2 regions of the Mesorhizobium sp. M0998 genome follow, and region 1 is predicted to be linked to the other one. Evidence: riboswitches for the same ligand, from Rfam matches in the RefSeq annotation. Region 1 holds a riboswitch; the other holds the start of a gene.
What was found. A riboswitch is a leader RNA that binds a small molecule or an ion and turns the genes downstream of it on or off. The one in region 1 is predicted to bind S-adenosylmethionine.

Region 1 (8,918 bases):
CCCGGCTACATGGTCTGGGCGGCGATCCTTTATGCTGGCACCGCCTCCTGGTTGAGCTGGCTGGTCGGGCGACCGTTGATCCGCTTCAACAACGATCGCTATACGCGTGAAGCGGAGCTGCGCTCCTCGGTGGTTCGCGTCAACGAGAATGTCGATGCCATCGCGCTGGCGCACGGCGAGGCCGATGCCAGGCGCCGGCTCGAATTCGATCTCGGCATGGTGCTGGGCGCCATGCGGCGCATCTACAGCGCCCAGATCAATCTTTCCTGGGTTACCGACACCTATGGCTGGATCACTGTCGTCGCGCCGATCCTGGTCGCCTCACCGGTCTATTTCGCCGGCGATATCAGCTTTGGCGGCCTGATGATGGCAGTCGGCGCTTTCAACCAGGTCCATTCGTCGCTGCGCTGGTTCATCAACAATATCGGCGGCATCGCCGATTGGCGCGCTACGCTGATGCGGGTCGCCGACTTTCGCATCGCGCTTGCCGACACCGACGCGCTGCACCATACGGAAAGGCGCATTTCGTTCGGCGAAAACCCGGACGGCAGCCTGAGCTTCGAGAAACTCGAGGTCGCCTCGCCGGAGGGATGCACCAAGCTTGCCGAGCCGCATGTCGAAATCCGCGCCGGCGACCGGGTCATGATCACCGGAGATCCGGGCGCCGGCAAGACGCTGTTCTTCCGGGCCATTGCCGGTCTGTGGCCATGGGGCAGCGGACGGATCGGCATGCCGGCCGGAGAAGCGCCGATCTTTGTTCCGCGTACCCCCTATTTCCCGCTCGGCAAGCTGCGCGAGGTGCTCAACCATTCAGACGGCGCGGCGGAGGCGAGCGATGCCGAGATCTCGGAGGTGCTGGCCGATGTCGGGCTGCAACGCCTGTCGTCCTCGCTCGATCGCTCGGCGCGCTGGGAGCGTGAGCTCAGCGACGACGAGCAGCGCCTGCTGGCCTTTGCCAGGCTGGCCTTGCGACGGCCGAAATGGGTGATCATCGACGAGGCGCTGGACGCGTTCGACGGCCCAACGCTGAGGCAAGTGCTGTCGATGCTGGAGAAGCGCCTTCCCGACGCCGCGATCCTCAATATCGGCCGCGGCCAGCACAATGCCCGCTTCTTCCGGCGGGCGTTGACCATCGTCAAGGATGCCGGCCAACCGCCACTCAAGCCGGCCCGTATCAGGGCAGGTGCCATCGAACCGCCCCCGGTTGTCGTTTCGGCTGGCCGAAAGAAATAGAAGGCAAGCTTTATTTCGCCGCGATCGCAGCGAAAAACTGTCGCGATCGTTTCAGATGGGAACGTTCCGATCGGCCATGCTTGACGCTCTCGCCCTGCTCGCCTGCCTTGCCTGCACCCCGGCGGCACCTGCGGCCGCACCGGCCAATGCAATTGCCGTCGATGTCGAGCTGGTGCTGGCCGTCGACATCTCGCAGTCGATGGATGAAAGGGAGTTTGCCCTGCAGCGCGCCGGCTATGTCGCGGCGCTGCGCCACCCCGACTTCATCAACGCCGTGCGTGCCGGCACCTTCGGCCGCATCGCCATCGCCTATTTCGAATGGGCCGGCACCATCCGCGACGATGCGGTCATTGCCTGGCAGGTCGTCGACAGCAAGGAGAGCGCCAACGCTTTCGCCGACAAGATCGCGGCCCGCCCGTTCAGGAGCTTTCGCGGCACCTCGATTTCCGGTGCTGTGGCTTTCGGTGCCGAGCTTTTCAACGGCACGGCCTTCACCGGCAAACGCCGCGTCATCGACGTCTCGGGGGACGGCCCAAACAACACCGGCTTGCCGGTCACAATGGCACGCGATGCGGCGCTGGCGAAGGGCATCGTCATCAACGGGCTGCCGATCCTGATCAGCCCGTCACCCACCTTCAGCCATCTCGACCGGTACTATGCCGAATGCGTCACCGGCGGGCCGGGCTCGTTCGTGCTGCCGATCTATGCTGCTTCCGAATTCGCCACCGCCACTCGCCGCAAACTGATCCTCGAGGTCAGCGGCATCGAGTATCCCAAGGTGGATCCGAGGACGATCCGCATCGACGCACCGATCGACTGCCTGCAAGGCGAGCGCGACCGAAGGTTTTTCTCGGACCCATATTTCCCGGAACTCGACCGATAAGGCTGGCCCAGGGGTAAGCTAAGCTGGTGGCAGGCCGAAGGCCGGGAACAGAGATGGCCCGAGCGGCCCTATGAAGATCGTCAAGGAAGCGATCCCGCCCTCGGCTGCGTCGAACACATGCAGGGAATGGGCCCGCCATTCAGGGCCGTCGTGGCTGCGGGAATAAACCCCGACCGCCGGCTGGGCATTGGCACGGGTGGCCAGCGTGCGAAAGCCGCCAAACCTCGGCCAGACGGTCTCGAAGAAACCGCGGATCGCTTCGCGGCCTTGATACCATTCACGCCAAGGCGGCATGGTATAGATGGCGTCCTCACGCAGCAGCTCGATCAAGCTGTCGAGATTGGCGGCCTGCCAAGCCTGCATGTAGCGTTCGAGCAGCAGGCCTTCTTCGGGGCTGGGCCGTGATCGGCTGGCAGGCCGTCCCTGAGGATAGCGCGCCGCCAGCGTTGCGCGGGCGCGCTGCAACGCGCTGTTGATCGAAGCCGCCGATCCGCCCAGCAAACGCGCCGCCTCGACAGCCGACCATCCGAGGACGTCGGCAAGCAGCAGCGCGGCGCGCTGCCTGGGCGGCAGATCCTGGATCGCGGCGACGAAGGCGAGCTGGACGGCCTCGCGGCTCTCGTAACGGGCTTCTGGACCTGGCTCGCTGCCGGCAATGTCTGGAAGCTCGGCGTCGGGGTAGGGCTCCAGCCAGGCGATGTCGGCTACCGGCCCGCCTATGGCCGCCCCGTGCGAGGGCGGCCGTCCGGGTTCCCGGAGAATGCGACGCGCCCTCGACCTCGCCTTGATGGCGTTGAGGCAAGCGTTGGTCGCGATCATGTAGAGCCAACCGCGAACCGAACCTCGCCCGTCGAACTCCGATCTTGCGCGCCAGGCGCGAAGCAACGTGTCCTGGACGAGGTCGTCGGCCTCGTGCAGCGAACCCATCATGCGATAACAATGCAGCTTGAGCTCGCGGCGATGCGCGGCCGTGACCTTCTCGAAGGCCAGCCGATCGAGGATCGGCTGGCGTGATGGTTCCAGAGGTGGTTGAGCGTCTGTCATGTGGCTTGTGCGGTTACGAGCGAGCGTTGCATTACGCGCCCCTCAGGCGGCCGGGGCAAGCCCGCTGCCGCTCACCATGAAGGAACTGCCTTGCGGCTGGCCGGTGGCGAGTGCGACCACCGCCCGTCCGACATCGGCCGGCGTTTGCATGTCGGTCATGGCGGCGATGAAGTCCGCCGGCTGGATGCCCATATAGGCCGCTATGCTGTCGACGCCGGCTTTGCCCACGCCGGTTTCCGGCATGATGCGCATCGGCGCGAGCGCCATGAAGCGCAGGCCGAGGCCAAGCCGGTCGGCCTCCTTCTGGCTATGACCGGCCAGGAACATCTGCATGCGTTTTGCGCCAGCATAGCCGCCGGCGTTCGGTGGTCCGCCGGTCAAGGCCGCGCCGCTGGAGATCAGAACGATCCGGGTCCCCGGCTTGAGCGGACGCCGCAGAGCGGCCCGGCAAAACAGGAACGACGCCTTGACGTCCGTGTCCCAATTTGCCGAGAACGCCTTCCAGTTCTGTTCATGCACCGGCGCAGAAGGCGCCAGCGCACCTGCGCAGATCACCAGTACGTCCGGCTCAAGCGCGGCGAAGACCTTATCCGGGGCGGAGTCCATCGTAGCATCGACCGCGAGCGTCTTCACGCCCGAGACCTCCCAGGCAAATTGCGCCAGGGCCTGTTTTCCGCGGGCGACGGCCAGCACTGTCGCTTTCTCCTTGAGAGCGGCCTCCGCGATCGAGCGGCCGACACCACGGCTGCCTCCGACGACGACGACATTCTGATTTTGCAACGATCCCATGGATCACCTCTCGTTCCCGGCCGCCGGACCATCCAGGCGCGCTCATCGATAAGGACAGCGCAGGCGGGTGGAAATCATCGGTGCCAGGCGGAAATATCTTTCAGGTGACAGCAGCCGCGCGTCGGTTTTTGTATTCAGTGTCATTACCTCTGGGGTAATCGACCAGCGCACTACGTCTCGGCAAAATGCTCCCATCAAGCCGGTTGTCCGGCCTTCGACCACAAGGAGATACGCCATGACCGCCTACGCCGTCGCCCATATGCGCCAGGTCACGCCGGGGCCGCAGATCGTCGAGTACCTGCACAAGATCGATGCCACGCTGGAACCGTTTGGCGGCCGCTTCGTGGTGCACGGAGGCGAGGTGGAAGTCGCTGAAAACACCTGGCCGGGCTATCTCATAGTCATCGAGTTTCCCAACAGGCAGCAGGCACGTGCATGGTACGACTCGCCCGCCTATCAGGAGATATTGCCGCTGCGTACCGGCAATTCCCGGTCCGACGTGGTCTTCGTTGATGGCGTCCAGCACCCGCACAAGGCCACGGACGTGCTTGAATAGAGGGAATGATCGGGTACAACCGGCGTCTATGGTGCCGCCATCTATCTGGCGGCACCGAATTTGGATCGCGTCTGCATCGGCAGCTTCACCGCCCCTGCAGCACCTTGATCGCGTTGGACATGTCGCCATGCGACAATGCAGCCAGGTAATCCGAGTAGTTGATCCTCCCGTTCGCGAAGCCGTTCATCAATCGCGTGCAGAACGTGTGTTCCAATCCGGCATCCGGGACGTTCATGAGCGCGGCGAGGTTTGCCCTTTCAACCTTGCCGAACCGCATCTTGAATTTGGTCATGCACCGCTGGATCGCCTGCCGTTTCAGCGCCGGGCTGCCGCTCAACGCGACTTGTCCATTCTGGAAATCGGTCTTCGACGTCGTGCATCCGGAAATCAAAGTGGCCGACATCAAAGCTGTTGCTAATACTAACGTCTTCATTGCTTCCCCCAAACCAACCCGTTTGAGACCTGTTAAAGCAACAAAGAATGCCGGGCAACTTCATTGGATTGAAAATTGAAAATATGGTTTCTTGCGCAGGTCTGAGGTTCGTTGCTTCTGCCTGTCAAACCTATCGTTTCAGCAGGAATACCGCTTGCTGGCCGAAAAAGTTCCAGAACCACCAAGGCATGGAGAAGCCGATCCGCTGGCCGTTGGCGTCGAGCGCGGTTGCCTTTTCCACCGTCGCGCCAAGCTCGTCGCACAGATTGACGAAGTCGCGAATGGTGCAGAAATGGATGTTGGGCGTGTCGTACCAGGAATAGGGCAGGTCCTTGGTCACCGGCATGCGGCCGTTGAAGAGCAGCGAAAGGCGCACCCGCCAGTGGCCGAAATTCGGGAATGAGACGATGGCGCGGTTGCCGATCCGGAGCAGTTCGTCGAGCACCAGCTTCGGATTGCGGGTCGCCTGCAAGGTCTGCGACAGAACGACGAAGTCGAAACCCTTGTCGGGATAGAATTGGAGATCCTTGTCGGCATCGCCTTGAATAACCGACAGGCCGCGCGCCACGCATTCGTTGACGCCGCGCTGCGACAGTTCCAGCCCGCGGCCATCGACCTTCTTGGTCTCCTGCAGCAATTCGAGCAGCAGGCCGTCGCCGGAACCGACGTCCAGCACCCGCGACTGCGGCGGGATGAGATCGGCGACGACTTCGAGGTCGACGCGCTGGGCGCGGTTGACGCTCATGCGTTCGCCTCTTGCCTGACGCATGACCCTGATCCGAAAAGCCTGCAACTTTTCGGGGTCATGCGCTGATGCCTGGCACATGGTCCTGATCCGAACAATCCGCAACTTTTCGGGGTCATGCGCCGAGCCCTCTCGCCCGCGCGGCCGAGGCGATGAAGCCCTTGATGGCGGCGAACAGTTCGGGCTCATCGAGCAGGAAGGCGTCGTGGCCGCGGTCGGTCTCGATCTCGACGAACGATACCGAGGCGCCGGCCGCGTTCAGCGCGTGCACGACCGAGCGGCTCTCCTCGGTCGGGAACAGCCAATCGCTAGTGAACGAAACCAGGCAGAAGCGCGTCTTGGTGCCGGCGAAGGCATCGGCCAACCGGCCGCCATGGTCGGCGGCGAGATCGAAATAGTCCATCGCCCGGGTCATGTAGAGATAGGAGTTGGCATCGAAGCGATCGACGAACGTCATGCCCTGATGGCGCAGATAGCTCTCGATCTGGAAGTCGGCATCGAAACCGAAGGTCAGGGCTTCGCGGTCCTGCAGGTTGCGGCCGAACTTGCGGTGCAGCGCTGCTTCCGACAGATAGGTGATGTGGGCGGCCATGCGCGCCACCGCCAGCCCCTTTTCCGGCCGCTTGCCATGCTCGAAATATTTGCCGCCATGCCAGTCGGGGTCGGCCATCACCGCCTGCCTGCCGACCTCATGGAAAGCGATGTTCTGCGAGGAATGGCGGGCGCCGGTGGCGATCGGCAGCGCCGAGAAGACGCGCTCCGGATAGCTGGAGGCCCATTGCAGCACCTGCATGCCGCCCATCGAGCCGCCCAGCACGCTGAACAGCTGTTCGATGCCGAAATGCTCGACCAGCATCAACTGCGCCCGCACCATGTCGCGGATGGTGATGATCGGCAGGTCGAGCCCGTAGGGCTTGGCGGTGGCGGGATTGGTCGAGGCGGGGCCGGTGGAGCCGAGACAGCCGCCGATGACGTTTGACGAGATGACGAAGAAACGGTCGGTATCGATGATCTTGCCGGGACCGATCAGCACTTCCCACCAGCCCGGCTTGCCGGTCACCGGATTGGTGTTGGCGACATGCTGGTCGCCGGTCAGCGCATGGCAGACGAGGATGGCGTTGGAGCGCGCGTCGTTGAGCGTGCCATAGGTCTGGTAGGCGATCTGGAACGGCGACAGCAGCGTGCCGGCGTCGAGCTTGAGCGGCTTGTCGGCGCCGAAACGCAACACCGGGCTCGACGGCTGGTCGGCCTCGTTGTTGGTTTTTCGCGCGCGCAAAGCGACCATCACATCTCCTTGCCCGGCCTTCAGTTGTCCACCGGTCTGGGCAACAAAAAACCGGCCATGCCTTCGCAAAGCCGGTTACAAGATGCAAACGGCCCTTTAGCAAGTTGTTTAACGTGGCTGCAAGCCGACCGGCCAAATCACCACGGAACTGTAGCCGTTCTTCTATGACTCGCGCATGGCTTCGTCAACGGCAAGTTCTTGATCCCGAATTGCCGGCCCCTCGACATTCCGGGCCACGGCTTGTATTTCCGCTGCGGCTTCCGGATGGAGGCACTCTCGACGGATTTCATGAAATGAGCCAGACACCGGATCAGACACGTCCAAGGCCCCGCGCCGGCATCATGGACATCGAAGCCTATGTGCCCGGCAAGAGCGCGGCGCCTGAAGGTGTCGCCAAGGTCCATAAATTGTCGGCGAACGAGAACCCGCTCGGCCCTTCGCCAAAGGCGATAGAGGCCGCGCGCGCGGTCGCCGACAAGCTCGCGGTCTATCCCGACGGCAGCGCCAGGCGCCTGAGGGAAGCGATCGCCGAGGTGCACGGGCTCAACCCGGCGAACATCGTCTGCTCCAACGGCTCCGACGAGATTCTGGGCCTGCTGGCGCAGACCTACCTCGCGCCCGGCGACGAAGCCATCATCACCGAACACGGCTTCATGGTCTACAAGATCTACATACAGTCGGCCGGTGCCGTCCCGGTGACGGTCAAGGAGACCGATGAACGCGCCGATATCGATGCGATCCTCGCCGCGGTGACGCCGGCTACCCGGATCATCTTCCTTGCCAATCCAAACAATCCAACCGGCACCTACGTGCCGTTCCAGGAGGTGCGCCGCCTGCATGCCGGCCTGCCGCGAAACGTGCTTCTGGTGCTGGATGCAGCTTACGCCGAATATGTCCGGCGCAACGATTATGAAGCCGGCGTCGAGTTGGTGGCCAGCGCGGAAAACGTGGTCATGACCCGCACTTTCTCCAAATTGGGCCTGGGCGGGGCGCGGATCGGCTGGATGTATGCGCCAATGCACGTCATCGACGCGATCAACCGCGTGCGCGGGCCTTTCAACGTCAATGCAACGGCAATCGAGGCCGGCATCGCGGCGATCCACGACCGCGCCCATATCGAACGCAGCGTCGCGCACAACGAGACCTGGCTAGCCTGGCTGAGCGAGCAACTAAGCGGGCTCGGGCTGCGGGTGACACCGAGCGTCGGCAATTTCATCCTCATCCACTTTCCCGAGGACAAAAAGCATTCGGCGGCGGCCGCCGACGACTACCTCAGTGCGCGCGGCTACATATTGCGGCGCGTTTCCGGGTACGGTTTTCCCAACGCGCTGCGCATGAGCATCGGCACCGAAGAGGCCAATCGCGGCGTTGTCGCAGCACTCGCGACATTCCTGAAAAGCTAGAACACCATGACATCACCGATGTTCGAAAAAATCGCGCTGGTCGGCATCGGCCTGATCGGCTCGTCGCTGGCCCGCGTCATCCGCCGCGAGGGGCTCGCCGGCCAAATCGCGATTTCGACGCGCAGCGAAGCGACGCTGGCACGGGCGAGCCAACTCGGCCTTGGCGACACCTATACGACGGATGCGAAAGAGGCGGTTCGCGATGCTGATCTGGTTATCGTTTCGGTGCCGGTCGGTTCTTCCGGTACGGTCGCCGCGGAGATCGCGCCGGCGCTGAAGAAGGGCGCCATCCTCACCGATGTCGGCTCGACCAAGGCGTCGGTGATCGCGCAGATGCAGCCGCACGTGCCTGATGGCGTGCACTTCATCCCCGGCCATCCTTTGGCCGGCACCGAAAAATCGGGACCGGACGCCGGTTTTGCCGAACTGTTCGAGAACCGCTGGTGCATTTTCACGCCGCTGCCCGGCACCGATCCCGCAGCACTGGAAAAGCTCTCGGAATTCTGGCGCCGCTGCGGCTCCAACATCGACACGATGGACCCGCAGC
Region 2 (8,918 bases), on a different contig from region 1:
GACTCGGTGACAAGAGTCCCAAGGCCAACACGAATCGGTTTTTTCGGTTTTCCCCAACTTGCCCGGTCGCTTAGGAGCCGGCGTTATGCTGGGGGGCTTGCCGCGCGACCTTGCGCGACCTTTTCGTTGACTTCACGGCCGAAAAACACGATAAGCCACAAGGGCCGCCGCTTTGGCGGCTTTTTGATTTTTCCGGTTCCGGAGACGCATATAATGAGCGGTTCGGCGCTTTTCGAGACCTTTGTTCGCGCACCCCTGGCTTTCGACCACGGTGAAGGCACCTGGCTGGTCACCGACAAGGGCGAGCGATATCTCGATTTCGCCGGCGGCATCGCCGTGAATTCGTTGGGCTACAGCCATCCGCATCTGGTCGCGGCCCTCACCGAGCAGGCCGCCAAGCTCTGGCACGTCTCCAATCTGTACGAGATTCCGGGACAGAGCCGGCTCGGCGAGCGGCTGGCCGACGCAAGCTTTGCCGACAAGGTGTTCTTCACCAATTCCGGCGCAGAGGCGCTCGAATGCGCCATCAAGACGGCGCGGCGCTACCACTTCGTCAAGGGCCATCCCGAACGCTACCGCACAATCACCTTCGAAGGCGCCTTCCACGGCCGCACCCTGGCGACCATCGCCGCCGGCGGTCAGTACAAGTATCTGGAAGGTTTCGGCCCCAAGGTCGACGGCTTCGACCAGGTCGGTTTCGACGATGTGGATGCCGCCGAGAAGGCGATCACGCCTGAAACCGCGGCGATCCTGATCGAGCCGGTACAAGGCGAGGGCGGCATCAGGCAAGTGCCGACGCAATCGCTGAAGCGGCTCAGGCAGCTCTGCGATCAGCACGGACTGCTCCTGATTTTCGACGAGGTCCAATGCGGCGTCGGCCGCACCGGAAAGCTGTTCGCGCATGAATGGGCGGGTGTCACACCCGACCTCATGGCGGTGGCCAAAGGCATCGGCGGCGGCTTCCCGATGGGTGCCTGCCTCGCCACCGACGAGGCAGCGGTCGGCATGACCGCCGGCGTGCACGGCACCACCTTCGGCGGCAATCCGCTGGCAATGGCGGTCGGCAACGCCGTGCTCGACGTGGTGCTGGAAGACGGCTTTCTCGAAGACGTCCGGCGCAAGGCACTGCTGTTGAAGCAGGGGCTCGCTGGTGTCGCCGACGAATTTCCGGATGTTATCGAAAGCATCAGGGGCACCGGCCTGATGCTCGGGCTTAAATGCGCGATGCCCAACACCAAGGTCACGGTGGCACTGCGTGACCAGCATCTCTTGACGGTTCCGGCCGGCGACAACGTTATCCGCCTGCTGCCGCCTCTCACCGTCACCGACGCCGAGATCCGCGAAGCGCTCGAGCGCATTCGTGCCGGCGCCAAGAGCCTGGCAGATGCCATCGTCGCTGCCGCTGCGAAGTAATCCTGGAATTCCTGATGTCCCTTCGCCATTTCACCGATCTTTCCGCCGTTTCCGAAGGCGATCTGCGCTTCATGCTCGACGACGCAGCGGTGCGAAAGGCAAGGCTCAAGGCCGGCGAACGCAGCAAGCCGCTCGAAGGCAAGGTGCTGGCGATGATCTTCGACAAGCCGTCGACGCGCACGCGCGTGTCGTTCGACGTCGGTATGCGGCAGTTGGGTGGCGAGACGATCATGCTGACCGGCACCGAGATGCAGCTTGGCCGCTCGGAGACCATTGCTGACACAGCCAAGGTGCTGTCGCGCTATGTCGATGCCATCATGATCCGCACCACCTCGCATGACCGGCTGCTGGAACTGATGGAAAACGCTACGGTCCCCGTCATCAACGGGCTGACCGACGAGACCCACCCCTGCCAGCTGATGGCCGACATCATGACCTTCGAAGAGCACCGCGGTCCGGTGGCCGGTAAAACGATCGCCTGGACCGGCGACGGCAACAACGTGCTGCATTCGCTGCTGGAGGCATCCGCGCGGTTCCATTTCAAGCTGAATGTCGCCGTGCCAGAGGGCAGCGAACCGGCCCAGAAGCATGTCGACTGGTCGAAAGCCAATGGCGGCAAGCTGAAATTCACCCGTTCGCCCGAGGAGGCCGTTCACAAGGCCGACTGCATCGTCACCGACTGCTGGGTGTCGATGGGCCAGGAGCACCGTGCCCGCGGCCACAATGTCTTCCTGCCCTATCAGGTCAATGCGGCACTGATGGCGAAAGCCAAGCCGGATGCGCTGTTCATGCACTGTCTGCCGGCGCATCGCGGTGAGGAGGTTACCGACGAGGTCATCGACGGACCGCATTCGGTGGTGTTCGATGAGGCCGAGAACCGGCTCCATGCCCAGAAGGCAGTCCTGGCCTGGTGCCTGGGCGTTTGATACGAGCCGCGGTGATCCGCGCCGGCCTGATCTGCGCCGCCTTGATCTGGGCCGCCTTGATCCGGGAGTTGGTGGTGCCTATCTCAGGCGCATCACGCAAATCGAGCGCGTCTCGTCGCATGCGCCCCGGAGGGCGGCATCGCCGCGCCCCGGAGCTTTGTCATGTTGGAAACTCATCAATTGGCTGAACATAAACCCAAGCTCGGCGAATTCGGCTACGCCGGCGACGACCATGTCGTGCCGTTCGAGGTCGGCCCGCTCGACGTGCGCGGTCGCACCGTCCAGCTCGGGCCGATGCTCGATGCTATTCTCAGCCGTCACGACTATCCCGAGCCGGTCGCCCGGCTCCTGGCTGAAGCCTGTGTGTTGACGGTATTGCTCGGAACTTCGCTGAAGTTCGAGGGCAAGTTCATTCTGCAGACCCGCACCGACGGGCCGGTCGACATGCTGGTCGCGGATTTCTCCACGCCGCACGCGCTGCGCGCTTATGCCCGCTTCGATGCCGACCGGCTGCAGGCTTTGACTTCTGCCGGCGAGACGTCACCGCAGACGCTGCTCGGCAGCGGCGTCCTGGCGCTGACCATCGACCAGGGCGCCCACACGCAACGCTACCAGGGCATCGTCCAGCTCGACGGCGTCACACTGGAAGATGCCGCACGCACTTATTTCCGCCAGTCGGAGCAGATTCCGACCGACCTCCGGCTTTCGGTTGCCAAGCTTCTGACGCCCGGCGTCGGCGGTGCCCGCGAACAATGGCGGGCCGGTGGCCTGCTGGCACAATTCCTGCCGCAGTCGGCGGAGCGCATGCGCGTACCCGACCTTCCAGGTGGCGACGGCGATCCGCGTGAGGAAATCCACGACCCGACCGACAATTCCTGGCAGGAGCTGCTGGCGCTGCTTGGTACTATTGAACCGACCGAGCTGATCGATCCGACGATCGGTGCCGAACGGCTGCTTTACCGGCTTTTCCACGAGCATGGCGTCCGCGTGTTCGGCGGGGTGCCGGTCGCCGACCAGTGCTCATGCTCGAGGGAGAAGATCCACGGCATCCTTGAAGGCTTTTCCGCCGAGGAGATCAGGGACAGCACCGAGGATGGCAGCATTCACGTCGCCTGCGAATTCTGCTCGAAGCAATATGACTTCGACCCGGCGGAGTTTGCAGCGGCCGGATGACGGCCGTCAATTGACGGTGCGCCGCATTCCCGGCAAGTCGAGCGAGAAGGCGGGGATGGCGACGTCGAACGTCTCGCCCCGCCTGTTGCGCATGGTGTAGTGCCCGACCATGATGCCGGATGGCGTCGAGAGCGGGCATCCAGACGTATACTGATAGCTGTCGCCGGGGTTGAGTCCGGGTTGCTCGCCGACGACCCCGGGGCCGCGCACTTCCTCGACCTTGCCGGTGCCGTCGGTAATGTGCCAGTAGCGCGACAGAAGCTGCACGAACTCATCCGACTGATTGTCGATGGTCACCTGATATCCCCAGACATAGCGGTTTTGCGGAGGGTCGGAGTGATCCTCCAGATAGAACGGCCTGACCTGCACTTCGATGTTGCGGGTGACGGCGCTGTACATAAACTGCTCCAAAGCAATGTAGATGGAACTTTCGACGCTCAGCGCAGTTTGATCAACGATGCGCGTCATCTCCTTGCCCGACTCGAGCGCAGGTGCCGAAAAACAATGTCATTTAAGTGACACATGACAATGATGGTGTGCAGGCTTGTGCCGGGCGACTCAGCGTTCTGTCGAATTGTTGAAAACGGCCGTCATGCGGCCGGCACTTCTGGAGTGACCAGATCTCGATGGAACCGACATTCGCAGCCGCCCTCCTTTCCATAGCCCTCCTTCTTTCAAATCTCGCCAGCATCCTGTTAGCTTCGCTGAAGCTGAAGCGACCAGCCAGGATCGCACCGCCCGCGGCCAACGCGCCGCCGGTATCGATCGTCATCCCGGCGCGCGGCATCGAGCCGTTTGCCGAAGAGACGCTGGAGCGCGCCTTCTCACTCGACTGGCCGCGCTACGAACTCATCTTCTGCGTTGCCCATGCCGACGACCCGGTGGTCAAGCCGATCACCGCCGCAATGGCGCGCTTTCCAGCTATTCGCGCCCGCCTTCTAGTCGGTGACGACCGCATCAGCGGCAATCCAAAACTCAACAATTGCGTGAAGGGTTGGGAGGCGGGGCGTTATCGCTGGGTCATCCTTGCCGATTCCAATGTGCTTATGCCGAGCGACTACGTCCAGCAGCTGATGGCGGCATGGCGGCACGACACCGGCCTCGTCTGCTCGACGCCGATCGGCTCGCGGCCGGACGGCTTCTGGGGGGAGGTCGAATGCGCCTTTCTCAACACGCTGCAGGCACGCTGGCAGTACGCCGGAGAGGCGCTCGGCCTCGGCTTCGCGCAGGGCAAGAGCATGTTGTGGAACAAGCCGATGCTCGACGCCAATGGCGGCATCCGCGCGCTTGCCGCCGAGATCGCCGAGGACGCCGCCGCGACCAAGCTGGTCAACGGGCTCGGACTGCGGGTCAATCTTGTCGCCTCGCCCTTCGAACAGCCGCTCGGCCGGCGCACGCTTGGCGAGATCTGGTCGCGGCAGGCGCGCTGGGCGCGGCTGCGCCGCGTCACCTTCGCGCTGTTCTTCGCCCCCGAGATCCTGATCGGCGCGGCGCCGCCGCTGGTGCTTGCGCTGATCGCGGCGGCTGACGCCGGCGTCAGCCTGCCGGCAACCGCCATCGCCGTGCTGGTCGCGGCCTACCTGCCGGAATGCGCTTTGGCCTCGGCTAAGGGATGGCACCTGTCGCCGCGCACGATCCCGGCGATGATGGCGCGAGACCTGATGCTTCCCGCCATTTGGGCGCGCGGATGGCTGAGCGGCGCCGTCGACTGGCGCGGCAACGTGATGACTATCCAGACAAAGACCGTCGCGGAGCTGGAAGAGACCCCGTCCGGCGCCTGATCGGGCGCGTTCCCGCTCGCCTCTGTTCGGCCAGCCCTTATCCGGCAACTCTCAGTGCCTGCTCGATGTCTTCGAGCAGGTCGTCGGCGTCCTCAAGGCCAACTGACAGCCTGAGCGTTCCCGGTCCGATGCCGAGCTCGGCGCGGGCCTCATCGGTCAAGTTCTTGTGCGTCGTCGTCGCCGGATGGGTGATCAGGCTCTTGGCGTCGCCGAGATTGTTGGAAATGAGCACGACGTCGAGTGCGTTCTGGAAGGCAAAGGCCGCCTGCTTGCCGCCCTTCACATCCATGCAGATCAGCGTCGAGCCACCCGACATCTGCCTCTTGACCACGGCCGCTTGCGGGTGGTCGGCACGGCCGGGATAGATGACACGGGCGATTTGCGGGCGCTCGGCCAGGAAATCCGCGATGCGGCCGGCACTTTCCGTCTGCTGGCGTACGCGTAGCGGCAGCGTCTCCAGGCCTTTCAGCAGCGTCCAGGCATTGAAGGGCGAGAGGCTTGGGCCGGTGTGGCGGAAATAGTCATGCAGGTTCTCGTCGATCCATTTCTTGTCCGACAGAACGATGCCGCCAAGACAGCGCCCCTGGCCGTCAATATGCTTCGTGGCCGAATAGACGACGATGTGGGCGCCGAGCTGCAGGGGTTTCTGCTGCAAGGGCGTGGCGAACACATTGTCGACGATCAGCCTGGCGCCGATCGCATTGGCAAGTGCCGCGACGGCGGCAATGTCGATCACTTCCAGCGTAGGATTGGTCGGGCTTTCCAGGAAGAACAGTTTGGTGTTTGGCTTGACCGCCTTTTCCCAATTGGCGATGTCGGTGCCGTCGACCAGCGTTGCCTCAATGCCGTATTTCGGCGCCAGCGTCTCGACCACCCAGCGGCAGGAGCCGAACAGCGCGCGCGCCGCCACGATATGGTCGCCCGCCTTGGCGCTGCACAGCAGTGCTGCCGTCACCGCCGCCATGCCGGATGCCGTGGCGCGCGCGTCTTCGGCTCCTTCCAGCGCGCACATGCGTTTCTCAAACATGTCGACCGTCGGATTGGCATAGCGCGAATAGATGAAGCCCGGCTCCTCGCCCTTGAAGCGGGCCTCCGCCGCTTGCGCCGTCTCGTAGACATAGCCTTGGGTGAGATACATCGCCTCGGAGGTCTCGCCGAAGCCGGAACGCAGCGTTCCGGCATGCACGAGTGCGGTCTGAGGCTTCCAGTCGCGCTTCTTGGTCATCATTCCATCCAAACACCAAAATTGGTCCAAACAACAAAAAACCGGTCGCGAAAGTCGCAACCGGTCCATATGGCCTTGCGGCCCGACGGTCCTTTAGCGACTTGTTTAACGTGGCTGCAAGCCGACCGGCCAAATCACCACGGGATAACGAGCTTTAGACCCGCGCCACGCTTGCGTCAATTGCCGGCATGATTAAGAGGGTTGTACCAAGCAGGTGCCAAACGCGTCCACGGTCGGACCTGCGACAGAACAAGACCTCGCCCGGCGTTCGAACGGAGCCAGACCCTTGCGGCAGACAGGCATTCTTCCCGATCAGGATATTTCCGCGCTGTTCCAGACGGGCGCGCTGAAATCGCCGCGCACGCTCGATGCCGATCAGATCCAGCCGGCCAGCCTTGACCTCAGGCTCGGCGACAAGGCCTGGCGGGTGCGTGCTTCCTTCTTGCCCGGCCCGGACCACAGGGTTGCCGACAAGCTCGACCGGCTGAAGCTGCACGAGATCAACCTCGCCGAAGGTGCTGTGCTGGAAACCGGCTGCGTCTACATCGTGCCGCTGCTCGAAAGCCTGGCGCTGCCCGCCCATATTTCCGCCTCCGCCAACCCGAAAAGCTCGACCGGACGGCTCGATATCTTCACTCGGGTAATGACCGACCGCGGCCACGAGTTCGACAAGATCGCCGCCGGCTATGAAGGCCCGCTCTACCTGGAGGTCAGCCCGCGCACTTTCCCGATCGTCGTGCGGACCGGCTCGCGGCTGTCGCAGATCAGGTTCCGCACCGGCAATGCGCTCTTGTCGGAAAACGAGTTGCACGAGTTGCACCGCGCCGAAATGTTGGTCGCCACCGAACCACCCAACATCTCAGGCGGGGGCATCGCGCTATCGATCGACCTCGACGGCGACAAGGACGGGCTGGTCGGCTATCGCGGCAAGCACCACACCGGCCTCGTCGACGTCGACAAGCGCGCCGCGCAGGATGTCGTCGATTTCTGGGAGCCGCTCTACAAGAGCGGTGCCGGCGAGCTGGTGCTCGATCCGGACGAATTCTATATTCTGGTGTCGCGCGAGGCGGTGCATGTGCCGCCGCTCTACGCCGCCGAAATGACGCCCTTCGATCCGCTGGTCGGCGAGTTCCGCGTCCATTATGCCGGTTTCTTCGACCCGGGTTTCGGCCATTCGGCGTCGGGCGGCACCGGCAGCCGGGCGGTGCTCGAGGTACGCAGCCACGAAGTGCCGTTCATCCTCGACCACGGCCAGATCGTCGGACGGTTGGTCTATGAGCACATGCTGAAACGGCCGCGGGCGCTCTACGGCACTGATCTCGGCTCGAACTATCAGGCACAGGGCCTGAAACTGTCCAAGCATTTCCGCGCCGCGCGCTGACCTTCCTCTCACTTCCGGGCTACGCCCGGCTCAAAGTGCCTTCACGGCGACCTTCACCGGCTGCTCGATTTCAAGCGGGTTGCGCAGTGGCAGGCCGAAATCCTGCGCCTCGATTTCGAATACGTCACCGGCCTCGGTCCTGACGCCGTCGGCAAAGGACAGCGTCGCCGTGCCGAACATGTGCACATGCACGTCGCCCGGCTGGCGGAAGGCTGAGTATTTGAAGTGGTGATGCTCGAGATTGCCAATGGTGTGCGACATGTTCGCCTCGCCCGACAGGAACGGCTTTTCCCAAAGCAGCTTGCCGTCGCGCAGGATGCGCGAAGTGCCGCGGATATCGGACGGCAGATCGCCGATCAGGATCTCCGGCCCGAACGAAGCATTGCGCAGCTTGGAATGGGCAAGGAAGAGATAGTTCACACGCTCGGTGACATGGTCGGAAAACTCGTTAGACAGCGTGAAGCCGACGCGGAACGGGGCGCCGTCGTCGCCGATCACATAGATACCGGCGATTTCCGGCTCCTCGCCGGCATCCTGGGCGAAGGCGGGCGACATAAGCGCCGCACCGGGCGCCACCGCCATGGTGCCGTTGCCCTTGTAGAACCATTCCGGCTGCACGCCGATCTGGCCCTTCGCCGGCTTGCCGCCCTCAAGCCCCATGCGGAACATCTTCATGGAATCGGTCAGCTGTTCCTCGCCGTCCGTGCTGAGCTTCTTGTGCATGGAATCGCGGGTCGCGGCGGAGCCGAGATGCGTCAGCCCGGTGCCGGTGAGATGGAGATGCGCCGGATCGGGATGGTTGATCGGCGACAGCAGCCGGCCCTTCTTGTAGGCTGCGTCGAGATCGACGGTTTCGCCGAAGCCCTTGCGCTCGATCAGGGCGACAAGCCCGCTGCCGGTACGCGCGGCTTCCATCGCCAGCGAATAGACGCTGCGGGCGCCGTTGATGACGCGGGTCTTGCCGCCGTTGCGGGCAACGACGCGGATCGTCTCGGCGTCGTCGAGGATTTGTGAGATCA

Region 2: another riboswitch for S-adenosylmethionine. It lies ahead of NKH59_RS19865 (O-succinylhomoserine sulfhydrylase); the one in region 1 lies ahead of metX (homoserine O-acetyltransferase MetX).

Annotation. Positions count from the first base shown of each region.
Region 1 is NZ_JAMYND010000010.1:105,203-114,120, forward strand. It holds gene NKH59_RS12225 (ABC transporter ATP-binding protein/permease) at 1-1,233, shown strand, start outside; gene NKH59_RS12230 (DUF1194 domain-containing protein) at 1,310-2,116, shown strand; gene NKH59_RS12235 (RNA polymerase subunit sigma-70) at 2,135-3,160, opposite strand; gene NKH59_RS12240 (SDR family NAD(P)-dependent oxidoreductase) at 3,203-3,949, opposite strand; gene NKH59_RS12245 (DUF1330 domain-containing protein) at 4,185-4,505, shown strand; gene NKH59_RS12250 (hypothetical protein) at 4,591-4,938, opposite strand; gene metW (methionine biosynthesis protein MetW) at 5,069-5,683, opposite strand; gene metX (homoserine O-acetyltransferase MetX) at 5,799-6,968, opposite strand; SAM riboswitch at 7,045-7,122, opposite strand; gene hisC (histidinol-phosphate transaminase) at 7,262-8,371, shown strand; gene NKH59_RS12270 (prephenate/arogenate dehydrogenase family protein) at 8,378-8,918, shown strand, end outside.
Region 2 is NZ_JAMYND010000020.1:80,189-89,106, forward strand. It holds gene NKH59_RS19840 (aspartate aminotransferase family protein) at 214-1,413, shown strand; gene argF (ornithine carbamoyltransferase) at 1,428-2,339, shown strand; gene NKH59_RS19850 (Hsp33 family molecular chaperone) at 2,502-3,512, shown strand; gene apaG (Co2+/Mg2+ efflux facilitator ApaG/CorD) at 3,519-3,911, opposite strand; gene NKH59_RS19860 (glycosyltransferase) at 4,139-5,293, shown strand; gene NKH59_RS19865 (O-succinylhomoserine sulfhydrylase) at 5,331-6,521, opposite strand; SAM riboswitch at 6,592-6,669, opposite strand; gene NKH59_RS19870 (2'-deoxycytidine 5'-triphosphate deaminase) at 6,805-7,899, shown strand; gene araD1 (AraD1 family protein) at 7,930-8,918, opposite strand, start outside.